One region of the Pantoea sp. X-Soil-ISGK-275 genome, then DNA from elsewhere that is predicted to be linked to it. Evidence: predicted binding sites of a transcription regulator. Region 1 holds the regulator's gene; each other region holds the start of a gene.
The links. The regulator Fur, encoded in region 1, represses iron uptake genes when iron is present. The targets are predictions, from matches to a motif close to ATAATAATGAGAACNACTATCAA.

Region 1 (4,171 bases):
GAGATTCCTGCGTGGCCGCATCCGGCACTGTTTATCCGCGGCGGCGATTCTCCTTATCTGGACAATCAGCATCGCGATGCGCTGCTACGTCAGTTCCCGCAGGCGCATGCACATGTGATCAGCGGAGCTGGACATTGGGTGCACGCCGAGAAACCCGATGCGGTGTTACGCGCCGTTCGGCGTTTTTTTAACCTGTAAAAGCAAAAGCTTGCCGCTTGCGCTTTAGGGTTGGCGTCAGGGAAGGCGCTGGAGTATGATGTCGCGCTAAAAATTTGCCACGGATATTTTTTCACCGTGGTCGGGCCGATAATGTTTTAATCGCGCAGCGCCTTTCCGCCGTTCGCGCCCACTCAGTTTTACAAACCATGGCAAAAGAACAGACAGACCGCACGACGCTTGATCTCTTCGCAGACGAGCGGCGTCCTGGTCGCCCGAAAACCAGCCCGCTGACGCGTGATGAACAGTTACGCATCAACAAACGCAACCAGCTCAAGCGCGATAAAGTGCGTGGGCTGCGTCGTGTTGAGCTGAAGATGTCGAGCGAGGCGGTTGACGCGCTCAGCACGCTGGCCGATCAGCAAAACATCAGTCGCAGCGAATTGATTGAACAAATGCTGCTGGCACAACTCAAACTGTCTTAACGCGCGAAGACCGCACGCTGGAACACAAAGTCACGGCTTTACAAGTTCCGCACTTTTTACCGGTCTGCTATTATTCGCATAACTGTGCAGTCAACTGACTTACTTTCACAATCAGGATTCAAGAGGTTACCTAACCCATGGCAATCGTAGGCATTTTCTTCGGCAGCGATACCGGCAACACTGAAAACATTGCAAAGATGATCCAGAAACAACTGGGTAAAGATGTCGCCGAAGTGCATGACATTGCTAAGAGCACCAAAGAAGATCTCGATGCGTTCGACATCCTGCTGCTGGGCATTCCAACCTGGTATTACGGCGAAGCGCAGTGCGACTGGGATGATTTCTTCCCGACGCTGGAAGAGATTGATTTCAATGGCAAGCTGGTAGCGCTGTTTGGTTGTGGCGATCAGGAAGATTACGCCGAATACTTCTGTGACGCGATGGGCACCATCCGTGACATCATCGAGCCTAACGGTGCGGTGATTGTGGGTCACTGGCCAACCGAAGGCTATCACTTCGAAGCCTCTAAAGGCCTCGCCGATGACAAAAACTTCCTGGGTCTGGCAATTGATGAAGATCGTCAACCAGAATTGACCAACGAACGTGTTGAGAAATGGGTGAAGCAGATCTTCGACGAGTTGCAGCTGAAAGAGATTATTGAAGCTTAATTCCCTGCTCTGCCCGATGTGCGCGCTGCCTCACATCGGGCAACGGAATTTCCTATAAAAATAATAGCTACGGTTTTTTAACTTTTCCCCGCAAATCTGTAGAATACCCGCAATGGTCATCCGCTTATTCCTCTGGCAGTAGAATGAGGCTGAGTGAAATGGAATCCAAAACCCAAGCGTCCTGAAGACATTAGTGACGTTATCCTTACAACCTTTGGTGATTAAGGACGTTGCCTTGGTTTTCATTTCACTGCTTGAGTTCTATAATGAGACGCAAATGAGAATGCGCGTTGACCTAAACATTCAAGGCCCCTGCGCCGCAAGTGACTAGCAAAGTAACAGGACAATATCCGCATGACTGACAACAACTCCGCATTGAAGAAGGCTGGCCTGAAAGTCACGCTACCCAGACTGAAAATTCTGGAAGTGCTTCAGGGACCCGGCCCCGAGTCCCATCACGTCAGTGCGGAAGATTTGTATAAGCGCCTGATCGATATGGGCGAAGAGATTGGTCTGGCAACGGTTTATCGCGTTCTTAACCAGTTTGACGACGCGGGCATCGTAACCCGTCATAACTTTGAAGGCGGTAAGTCTGTCTTCGAACTGACTCAGCAACATCACCATGATCACTTGATCTGCCTTGATTGTGGCAAAGTTATCGAATTCAGCGATGAATCAATCGAAACGCGTCAGCGTGAAATTGCTACTCGCCACGGCATCAAGCTTAGCAACCACAGCCTGTATCTGTATGGTCACTGTGCTCTGGGAGACTGCCGCGAAGACGATACGCTCCACGATAAGTAATTGAGTGTGCTATGCAGTATAAAAAAACCGGCTTAAGCCGGTTTTTTTATATCTGAAATCAGGCAACGAGCGTTTCCTGCAAGTAGCGCCAGCGCGGAATGGCGGTGCTGCAATCCAGCACCGCCAGAGAAATGCGGCTCTGATTGGTGCCATTCATCATCTGCAATTCACGATACTGAATCGTGACTTCCTCACTTTGCTGCGAAATGATGGCGTGCTCACTGGTGGCAATTCGCATCCCTTCACGCTGTCCCTGCAACTGGCGAAACAGTGTTTCCATCTCATTAAGATCAAGCTGTTTACCCTGTGGCGTGACCATTTTGAAGTCGGGATGAAAGTACGACAAGAACAGATCAATGCTGTCATCACTGCCTTCTGCCTGATTAAAAATACGTTCGATAAGCTGATGTAAAACCACCACGCTATGTTTGGCTTCCAGGGCGAGACTTGTCATTTTTTATCCTTTGATTACCCGCAGAGCAACGGCTGAGAGCGCATAGCCTACCTGAAAAAAAGTTTTTCACACTGGCAAATGGTTTAATTTTGCTAAAGTCAGAATAGTCGCAAATAAGGAATTAATGGCTAATTGCAGGGAGCAGCATAAAAGGTCGTATCTGGTTAAATCGAGACAATAAAAAAGGGCGATTGCTCGCCCTTTCATGATCATATCGTGCTAGCGACAAAAAATATTAATCGCCGATTTTTGCCCAGGTATCACGTAAACCAACGGTGCGGTTAAACACCAGCTTGGATGGCTGTGAATAGACGCTATCCGCACAGAAATAGCCTTCACGTTCAAACTGGTACGGCGCCATTGGATCGGCTGCACGCAAACCTGGCTCCACGAAGCCCTGTTTGATTTCCAGTGAGTTCGGGTTGATGGTGGTGAGGAAATCCTCCGCCGCGCCCGGATTTGGCACACTGAAAAGACGATCGTACAGGCGGAATTCCGCTGGCAGCGCGTGAATCGCAGAAACCCAATGGATAACGCCTTTCACTTTGCGGCCATCGGCCGGATCTTTGCTCAGCGTATCAACGTCGCAGGTACAATAGATGCAGGTGATATTGCCCTCATCATCCTTCGCTACTCGCTCGGCACGGATCACGTATGCATTACGCAGACGCACTTCTTTGCCCAGCACCAGACGTTTGTACTGCTTGTTGGCCTCTTCACGGAAATCCGCGCGATCGATCCACACTTCACGACTGAATGGCACTTCTCGCGTGCCCATCTCCGGTTTGTTCGGATGATTCGGCATGCTGATGATCTCTTCGTGACCTGCAGGCAGGTTCTCGATCACCACTTTCAGCGGATCCATTACGGCCATCGCACGCGGTGCGTTTTCATTGAGATCGTCACGAATGCACGATTCCAGTGAAGCCATCTCCACGATATTGTCCTGTTTGGTCACACCAATACGGCGGCAGAATTCACGGATGGAAGCGGCGCTGTAACCACGACGACGCAGACCAGATACGGTCAGCATGCGCGGATCGTCCCAGCCTTCGACAACCTTCTCGCTCACCAGCTGAGTCAGTTTACGCTTCGACATCACCGCGTATTCCAGATTCAGGCGTGAAAATTCGTACTGCCGTGGATGAACCGGAATGGTGATGTTATCCAGCACCCAATCGTACAGACGACGGTTGTCCTGGAACTCCAGCGTACAGAGTGAGTGCGTAATGCCTTCAATCGCATCCGAAATGCAATGGGTGAAGTCGTACATCGGATAGATGCACCACTTGCTGCCAGTCTGATGGTGATCGGCAAACTTAATGCGATACAGCACTGGATCACGCATCACGATGAAACTGGACGCCATGTCGATTTTGGCACGCAGACAGGCTTTGCCCTCTTCGAAACCGCCATCGCGCATCTTCTGGAACAGCGCTAGGTTCTCTTCCACGCTGCGATCGCGATACGGACTGTTTTTGCCCGGTGCCGTCAGGGAACCGCGATATTCACGGATCTCATCTGCTGACAGTTCATCAACATAGGCCAGGCCTTTGTTGATCAGCTCAACCGCATAGTTGAACAGTTGGTCGAAGTAGTCTGAG
Region 2 (4,171 bases), 670 kb from region 1:
GCCGCGCTGCCAGAACCCTCTTTGATCGCGGTTTATCTGCTCGGTTTCTGGGATGGCTTTTTCGGCGCGATTGGCGTGACCGCGCTGCTGGCGGCGACGCCCGCGCTGGTCGGCAGGGAAAACATTATGCAGGCGGGCGCGATCACCATGTTGACGGTGCGCTTCGGCTCGATTTTATCGCCAGCGATTGCCGGTCTGGTGATTGCGCATGGCGGCATAACCTGGAACTACGCCTTCGCCGCCTTCGGCACTTTGCTTACCGTGTTAACGCTGCTGAAATTGCCGACGTTGCCGCCTCCGCCGCAGCCGCGTGAACATCCGCTGAAATCCCTCGCCGCTGGCGTGCAGTTTCTTTTCGCCAGCCCGATTGTCGGCATGGTGGCGCTGATTGGCGCATTAGTGACGCTGGCCAGCGCGGTGCGCGTGCTCTATCCATCCCTCGCGCCGCATTGGTCAGTAAGCGCGGACCAGCTTGGCCTGATGTACGCTGCCGTGCCGCTTGGTGCGGCTATCGGCGCATTCACCAGCGGTAGACTGAAACACGCCGCGCGTCCCGGACAGCTGGTGCTCGGCAGCGCGATTGCGGCGTTTATCGCGCTGGGTTTGTTTAGCCTGATGCCGAATCTGCCGCTGGCACTCGCCTGTTTAGTCGCCTTCGGCTACTTCAGCGCCATCAACAGTCTGGTGCAGTACGCGATGATTCAGGCATTAACGCCGGATCATCTGTTAGGCCGTATCAACGGCTTGTGGACCGCGCAGAACGTGACCGGCGATGCGATTGGTGCGGCGGTGATTGGCGCAATGGGTTCATGGCTGCTGCCACCGCAGGCCGCCGCCGTGTTTGGCTTTGCGGCGGCGCTACTGGGCATAGCGATGTGGTTGGTGATGGGCCGTTTACGTCGTTACCACCCGCCAGCACCGGAGCTGGCGGAACAGGCATCATGATTTAACGAACAGCTTTTCCAGACGCGCCAGCAGATTACTGGCGCTGTAGTAATCGAGACGGAACGAATCGACGCCCAGCTCGTACACCTGTTTGTTCTGCACGGCAGCGTTTTGCGCGAGGAATGGATTGCTCAGCACCGATTGCGTGGTTTTATCGTCAGCGGCAAACAGCAGGAAGGTTTTACCGTTCAAGCCGCTGGCAACGCTTTCGCCCGACAGCTGAATGATATCTTTGCGCTGCCCCATGCTGTGTCCCTGCTCAACCGTCGCCGGTGGCGTTGCCAGGGTGAAGCCAAGTTGTTCCAGCAGCTTGCCCTGCGCCGAGGCTGCGGTCCACAGATTGACCGCGCGTCCGCCGCCGTTCCACACCATGGCGGAAACCGGTTGCGGTGGCAGCGTGATGGCTTTTTTCAGTGCCGCTTCGCGATCGTCGAAAGCTTTAATGCGCTGCGCCGCCTGCGCTTCGTGACCTGAAGCCTGGCCTAACAGCGTCACAACATCCTGCCAGCTTTTGTCGTCGTAATTGACCACCAGCGTCGGTGCAATAGCCGAGAACTGTTCGGCGAGTTTAATAGCAGAATCGTTGCCGGTAGCGCTGACGATGATCAGATCCGGCGCTTGCGCAGCAACCGCTTCGGCATTGGGTTCACCGATGTACAGACGTTGCAGATGCTGCTTTTTGGCAACATCGCTCCACTGACGGAAGAAACCCTGATCGTCGGCAAGACGACTGTTTGGTGCGGTTGCGCCGGACGCGATGACCGGTGCATCAATGGCCAGCAGCGAGCCGGTCAGCGTGACGCTGGTCGAGACAATGCGCTGCGGCGCGTGATCAAGAGTGATTGACCCGTTGGCGCCCTGCACGGTGCGCGGCCAACCTTGTTCAGCGTGGGCGATGCTGGTGAAAATCTGGAAAACACATATAAGGGCTGCAATGCCCCAAAAACCGCATTTATTCATAAGTTTTGGTCCACTTTTTAGCATATTGCCCTGCTTAGCGTCAGCGCCTGATTACGTTTAAACGCAGCTGAAATCCCGCGAATGGATTGACACCTTTGCCCAATCGACGTAGGTTACAGGCCCATAATAAAAATGATAATCATTCTTAATAATCTTATCATTTATAGGTGAAAATTATGGTGGAATCTTCCACGTTTGAAAATGCCTGGCTGAAGGATTATTCCGCGCTAAGCCGTGGTTTCCTCTTTACCTCGCCGTGGCGTAGTTTGGCAACGCAAGGATGCTATACCACCATTACCGCGCCGGTAGCAGACGCCGCGTCGCTGGACGGTGATTTCCAACAACAGCTGCGTCAGCATTTTGCGGCGGCAAAAAAACAGGGCATCGACAATCCGATTCTGGTCGGCGCGATCCCGTTTGACGTCAGCCAACCGGCTGCGCTGTTTATTCCTGAAACCTATCAGACGTTTAACCGCGCCGACCTGCAAAGCGCGCTGCCGCAAAACGTCAGCGATCTGCCGCAGGTGCGTCGTCGCGCAGCGATACCGGACCACGACGTATTTACCACCATGGTGGCCGATGCGGTGGCGGCCACGCAGCGCGGCGATCTGGATAAAGTGGTGCTGTCGCGTCTGATGGATATCGTCACCGAACAGCCGGTTGATACCGCCGCACTGATGCAGCGCGTGATTGCGCAGAACCCCAACAGCTACCATTTCCATCTGCCGCTGCCGCAAGGCGGTGCGCTGATTGGCGCCAGTCCGGAGCTGATGCTGCGCAAACAGGGGCGCGATTTTAGCTCTTGTCCGCTGGCGGGCTCGGCGCGGCGTAATCATGAGGATGCTCAACAGGATCGTGCTGCGGGCGATACGCTGATGGACTCCGGCAAAGATCGTCATGAACACAAACTGGTGACCGATGCGATGCGCGACACCCTGCAGCCGCGCAGCCGTTTGCTGTCGGTGCCAACCATTCCATCGCTGATCACCACCGCCACGCTGTGGCATCTCGCCACGCAGATCGACGGTGAAGTGCAGGATGAGCGCGAAAATGCGCTGTCGCTGGCTTGCCTGTTGCATCCCACGCCAGCGTTGAGCGGCTTCCCACATCAGCGCGCGCAGCAGCTGATTCAGCAGCTGGAACCTTTTGATCGCCAGCTGTTTGGCGGCATCGTCGGCTGGTGCGATAGCCAAGGCAATGGCGAATGGGTGGTCACCATCCGCTGCGGCACCGTGCAGGGTACGCGCGTGCGCCTGTTTGCTGGCGCGGGCATTGTCGCCGACTCCCAACCCGAATCAGAGTGGCGTGAAACCGGCGTGAAGCTGGACACCATGTTGCGCGCCTTTGGACTGCAATAAAGGAAAGAGCATGAGCATTCCCTATACTCGCTGGCCGGACGATCTGGCTGCGCGCTACCGTGAAAAAGGTTACTGGCTGGATGTGCCGATGACCGACATTCTGGTGCGTCATCAGCACAATGATGCCATCGCGGTGATTGATGGCGATCGTCAGATCAGCTATCGCGAAATGGATGTGCTGAGCAGCAATCTGGCCGCCGCGCTGCAGCGTCGTGGCCTGCAAAACGGCGATACGGCGCTGGTGCAGCTTGGCAACGTGGCTGATTTTTATGTCACGGTATTTGCGCTGTTTAAGCTCGGCGTGGCGTCGGTATTTGCGCTGTTCAGCCATCAGCGTACCGAGCTGAGCGCCTATGCGGCGCAGATCGAACCTAAGCTGCTGATTGCCGATCGCACTCACGCGCTGTTTGCTGACGATAGCTTTATCAGCACGCTATGCGATGCGCAGCCTTCACTGCAGCAGGTGATTCTGCGCAATGACAACCAGCCGGAAAACACGCTGGAATCCTTGATGGCGGAAGCTGCGGGTGATTTCGTCGCCACGCCAACCGCCGCCGATGAAGTGGCGTTTTTCCAGCTCTCTGGCGGCAGCACCGGCACGCCGAAGCTGATTCCGCGCACCCACAACGACTATTACTACAGCATTCGCGCCAGTGATGAGATCTGTGAAGTCACCGCCGATACGCGCTATCTCATCGCCCTGCCCGCACCGCATAACTTCGCCATGAGCTCACCGGGTTCGCTCGGCGTGTTTTATGCCGGTGGTCAGGTGATTCTGGCCGCCGATCCCAGCGCCACGCTCTGCTTCCCGCTGATCGAGAAGCATCAGGTCACCGATACCGGTTTGGTGCCGCCGGCGGTGAGCTTGTGGTTACAGGCGATTCAGGAATGGGGCAGCAATACACAGC
Region 3 (4,171 bases), 390 kb from region 1:
GATGAGGGCGAATGATCAGATGAATATTCTGACGCTCAATCAGCTTCAGGATCGCGCTGCCGTAAAGGTTGAAAGTGGTGTACATCTTCTGATCGCCCGGCAGCACGAAATGCGGTGTCCACAGGAAAGTGGTTACTGTGCGTGGCTGCGGCTTATCTGAAAGAGGGAAACGACGTTGATAGTGGTCAAATTTAGGATGGCCAGTAACGTGTACATGGCGATTTCCTGCCTGACATTGCAGTGCAAACTCAGCTTTATGTTTTTCTGAACGGGCAAATATCCACGTCGCCAGATTCTGACAGAGCAAATTATACTGATACACCATACTTTCAGCGCCAATTCCGGTGTCGAGCGCGTAAGGGATATAAGCGATCTTCACGCCGCGCTCATGCAAGTAGTCGCTGCGGAAGGCTTCGGGTCGCGCTTCGTCGTAAGGGTTTTGCAGGAACACCACATCCGGCTGACGCGCCTCCAACTGATAATCTTCAAACCCGATATAGTCGAGCCCTCTTTCACGCAGAATTTCACGCTGAATATCGCCATTAACATCGCTGGCCTTCCAGTTCAGGTAAGGCACCACCACGATGCGGCAATCGAAGACGGGATTGGCCTGCATCGCCTCAATTACCGATTCAAAATTTGTCCAACCCGGCGGCCACTGGAAGTAAAAATCGACCTTAATTGGACCGGTAGTGGAGGGCGTGAATTTGGCGGGCGCAACAATTTGACTCAACGGCTTTCTGAAGAGTGCGCGGTAATCTACCGTTCTATTTTCGATATCGCTTTTGTCGAGCCGTTGTGCGCCGGCGTTGGGGAACACGCCCAGCCACAGATCCTGCTGCATCAGGCTATTCCAGTGCACATCAAGGGCATATTGCGCCTGCGCGCCACCTTGCAATTGTGCCTGCAGCGCTGCGCGATAGTTTTCAATCAGCGTGGCGTAATAGCGGAGATTGGCGATATACGCGCAGGCGCACCACGCGAAGTTGGCGCGTACGATATAGTCCACGCTTTTCAACGGCGTGACGCGGCGATAATTGGCCGCCAGAAAAGCCACTTGCCAGTTGATTTGCGGCAGGGCGGCAAAGTAGCGGTTGAGATTGTCATAATTCGCCTGGTTTTCATCAAAGCTGAAGTCATCTTCCAGAATCAGCACCCGCTCCCAGCCGTTATCGCGTGCCATCTCCAGCGCGGCAATATGCGATTGCGTGCAGCCGATGTAGCCCTTTTCATGCTTGATCGCATTCAGACGAACGATTTTTTCAGCGGTTAGACCTAACTTTTTAAGCTGTTTAGTGATGCGGGTTAATCGGTCTTTGCGTTTCTTCAAATTGATGAAGATAACGCGATCAACAATGTTCCAGTTTATAGCGGCCATGACGATGTCTTTAGAAAGAGAATGCATGACATAAGCAATTAGCGGGCCAATTCTTAAATAAATGATTTTATTTATTATTTTTAATTAATGGCTCAATCGGGATGAAATGAATTTCCGCTTTGCGGCAGTGTAATTTCCCGATTGGTGGCCTGCGCTCGCTTCATCGCTAATTTATTATTCGCGATCATGAATATGCGCGATCTGGCTGTAAACGCCGCGCTAACGGCCATTAGACGTTGCGAATGTGGAGATATTTCGCCTAAAATCCGTGCGTCATAATAATCATTCTCGTTTGTATTCGCCTGCATCGACTTTTTTCGAGAGACCTCACTTATGAATACGCGAAACACCAATCCTTGTTTTTTCCGCCCGCGTTCGCTGGCTTGGCTTATTTCACTGACTCTGGGTACGTTCAGCGTGCAGGCGTTGGCAGAAGATACCGTGGTTGTCAGCGCCGATGGTGGCAGCGGCGTGGCGCAAGAGAATGCATGGGGCCCGTCGCCAACCATCGCGGCCAAACGCAGCGCCACCGGCACCAAAACCGATACGCCGATTGAGAAGAACCCGCAGTCGATCTCTGTGGTCACGCAGGAAGAGATGGCGATGAAAAACGTCACCAGCGTGAAAGGGGCTTTCAACTATACGCCTGGCGTATTGACCGGCAACCGCGGTAGCTCCAATGTCATCGATGCGCTTTCTATTCGCGGCTTCAGCGAAACCAACACCAATCAATATCTTGATGGCCTGAAACTGCAGGGCGATAACTACTCTGAGTTTGCTATCGATCCCTATTTCCTCGAGCGCGCCGAGCTGCTGCGCGGTCCGGTTTCAGTGCTGTACGGCAAGAGCAATCCGGGCGGCGTGGTGTCGCTGGTGAGTAAGCGTCCTACGCAGGAGACGCTGCGTGAAGTGCAGTTCCAGATGGGCACCAATAATCAGTTCTCCACCGGTTTCGACTTCGGCGGCTCGCTGGATGATGACGGCGTTTACAGCTATCGCCTGACCGGCCTCGCGCGCAGCGCTGATGCGCAGCAGGAGATGAACAAAGAGAAGCGTTACACCATTGCGCCATCGTTCAGCTGGCGTCCGGATGAGAATACGCGTTTTGATCTGCTGACCTATTTCCAGAACGAACCGGAAACCGGCTATTACGGCTGGTTGCCGCGTCAGGGCACCGTGGTGGGCATCACGCGTCCTGACGGCAGCAGTTACAAGCTGCCGACCAACTTTGATGAAGGCGAAGACAGCAACAAGATTTCGCGCAACACCAAGATGGTGGGTTACAACTTCGAGCACAGCTTCAACGATACCTGGACGGTGCGACAGAATCTGCGCTATGCGGATCTGAGAACGGATTATCGCAGTATTTATGGCAATGGTTTCATTCCCGCTACACAGCAAATCACCCGCGGTTCAGCGGTTTCTAATGAAAAGCTGAATCAGTTTGCGTTGGATAACCAGGTTCAAGCTAAATTTGCCACCGGTGCCGTGGATCATACTTTGCTGATGGGCGTGGATTATCAGCGTACCCGCAATGATATTGATGCTGCCTTTGGTAGCGCCGCACCGATCAGTGCAATCAATCCGCAATATGGCAATGACGCGGTTATCGGTACGCCATTCCCGTATCAATATCTAAACCGTCAGGAACAAACTGGCCTCTACTCCCAGGATCAAATGGAGTGGAACCGTTGGGTGCTGACATTAGGCGGTCGCTATGATTACGCGATGACCTCGGCATTGAACCGTAACGGTAATACAGAAGAGAAAAACCACGATCAGGCCTTCACCTGGCGCGGTGGTTTGAATTACGTATTTGATAACGGCATCGCGCCGTATTTCAGCTATAGCGAATCGTTTATTCCTACAGCGGGTACCACATCCAGCGGCCAAACATTCGATCCTTCACGCGCTAAGCAGTACGAAGCCGGTGTGAAATATGTGCCAAAAGATCGTCCGATTGTTATCACGGGTGCGGTCTATCAGCTCACGAAAACGAAGAACCTCACAGCCGATCCCAATAGTCTGCAATTCAGCGTGCAAGGTGGTGAAATTCGTTCACGCGGCGTGGAGTTAGAAGCCAAAGCGGCGATAAATGCCAATATCAACCTGACAGCCGCTTACTCTTATACCGATGCCGAATATACGCATGACACCTTACTGAAAGGCAAAACGCCGGTGCAGGTGCCGAAGCATATGGCATCGATATGGAGTGATTACACCTTCCACGAAACTGCGCTTTCAGGCGTAACGCTGGGTGCAGGTGTACGTTATGTCGGCGAAAGCAAAGGTATCTACAGCGCCAATGACCCGGCGAACGAGAACCAAAACTTTGACGTCGCCGGTTACACCACCGTTGATGCCGCGCTGAAATACGATCTCGCACGCTTTGGCATGCCGGGCTCCACCATCGGCGTTAACGTCAATAATCTGTTCGATCGTGAATATGTCGCCAGCTGCTACCGCGACTACGCCTGCTACTGGGGCGCTGAGCGTCAGATTGTCGGTACTGCGACTTTCCGCTTCTGATCACGTTACGTAGGTCGCCATTAATGGCGACCCTACCGATTAACCAGGGATTATCATGCAGCATCCGCACCACGCAGAAACCACCTTCAGGCTGGATAACGTCAGTTTTCGTGTGCCAGGCCGCACGCTGCTGCATCCGCTGTCTCTTACTTTTGCACCGGGCAAAGTCACCGCGCTGATTGGTCATAATGGTTCCGGCAAATCCACGCTGCTGAAAATGCTCGGTCGTCACCATGCGGCGAGTGAAGGGCGCGTGTTGCTGAA

Region 2: a site for Fur is predicted at 2,032-2,054, ahead of AC6I8A_RS02865 (isochorismate synthase). Genes of this name have one in related genera too.
Region 3: a site for Fur is predicted at 1,654-1,676, ahead of fhuA (ferrichrome porin FhuA). Genes of this name have one in related genera too.

Annotation. Positions count from the first base shown of each region.
Region 1 covers NZ_AP035976.1:1,305,318-1,309,488, reverse strand. The annotation lists gene ybfF (esterase) at 1-198, shown strand, start outside; gene ybfE (LexA regulated protein) at 366-641, shown strand; gene fldA (flavodoxin FldA) at 779-1,309, shown strand; gene fur (ferric iron uptake transcriptional regulator) at 1,664-2,113, shown strand; gene AC6I8A_RS06040 (hypothetical protein) at 2,172-2,567, opposite strand; gene glnS (glutamine--tRNA ligase) at 2,803-4,171, opposite strand, start outside.
Region 2 covers NZ_AP035976.1:634,839-639,009, reverse strand. The annotation lists gene entS (enterobactin transporter EntS) at 1-945, shown strand, start outside; gene fepB (Fe2+-enterobactin ABC transporter substrate-binding protein) at 940-1,905, opposite strand; gene AC6I8A_RS02865 (isochorismate synthase) at 2,082-3,263, shown strand; gene AC6I8A_RS02860 ((2,3-dihydroxybenzoyl)adenylate synthase) at 3,274-4,171, shown strand, end outside.
Region 3 covers NZ_AP035976.1:915,313-919,483, forward strand. The annotation lists gene AC6I8A_RS04095 (glycosyltransferase family 25 protein) at 1-1,378, opposite strand, end outside; gene fhuA (ferrichrome porin FhuA) at 1,712-3,907, shown strand; gene fhuC (Fe3+-hydroxamate ABC transporter ATP-binding protein FhuC) at 3,963-4,171, shown strand, end outside.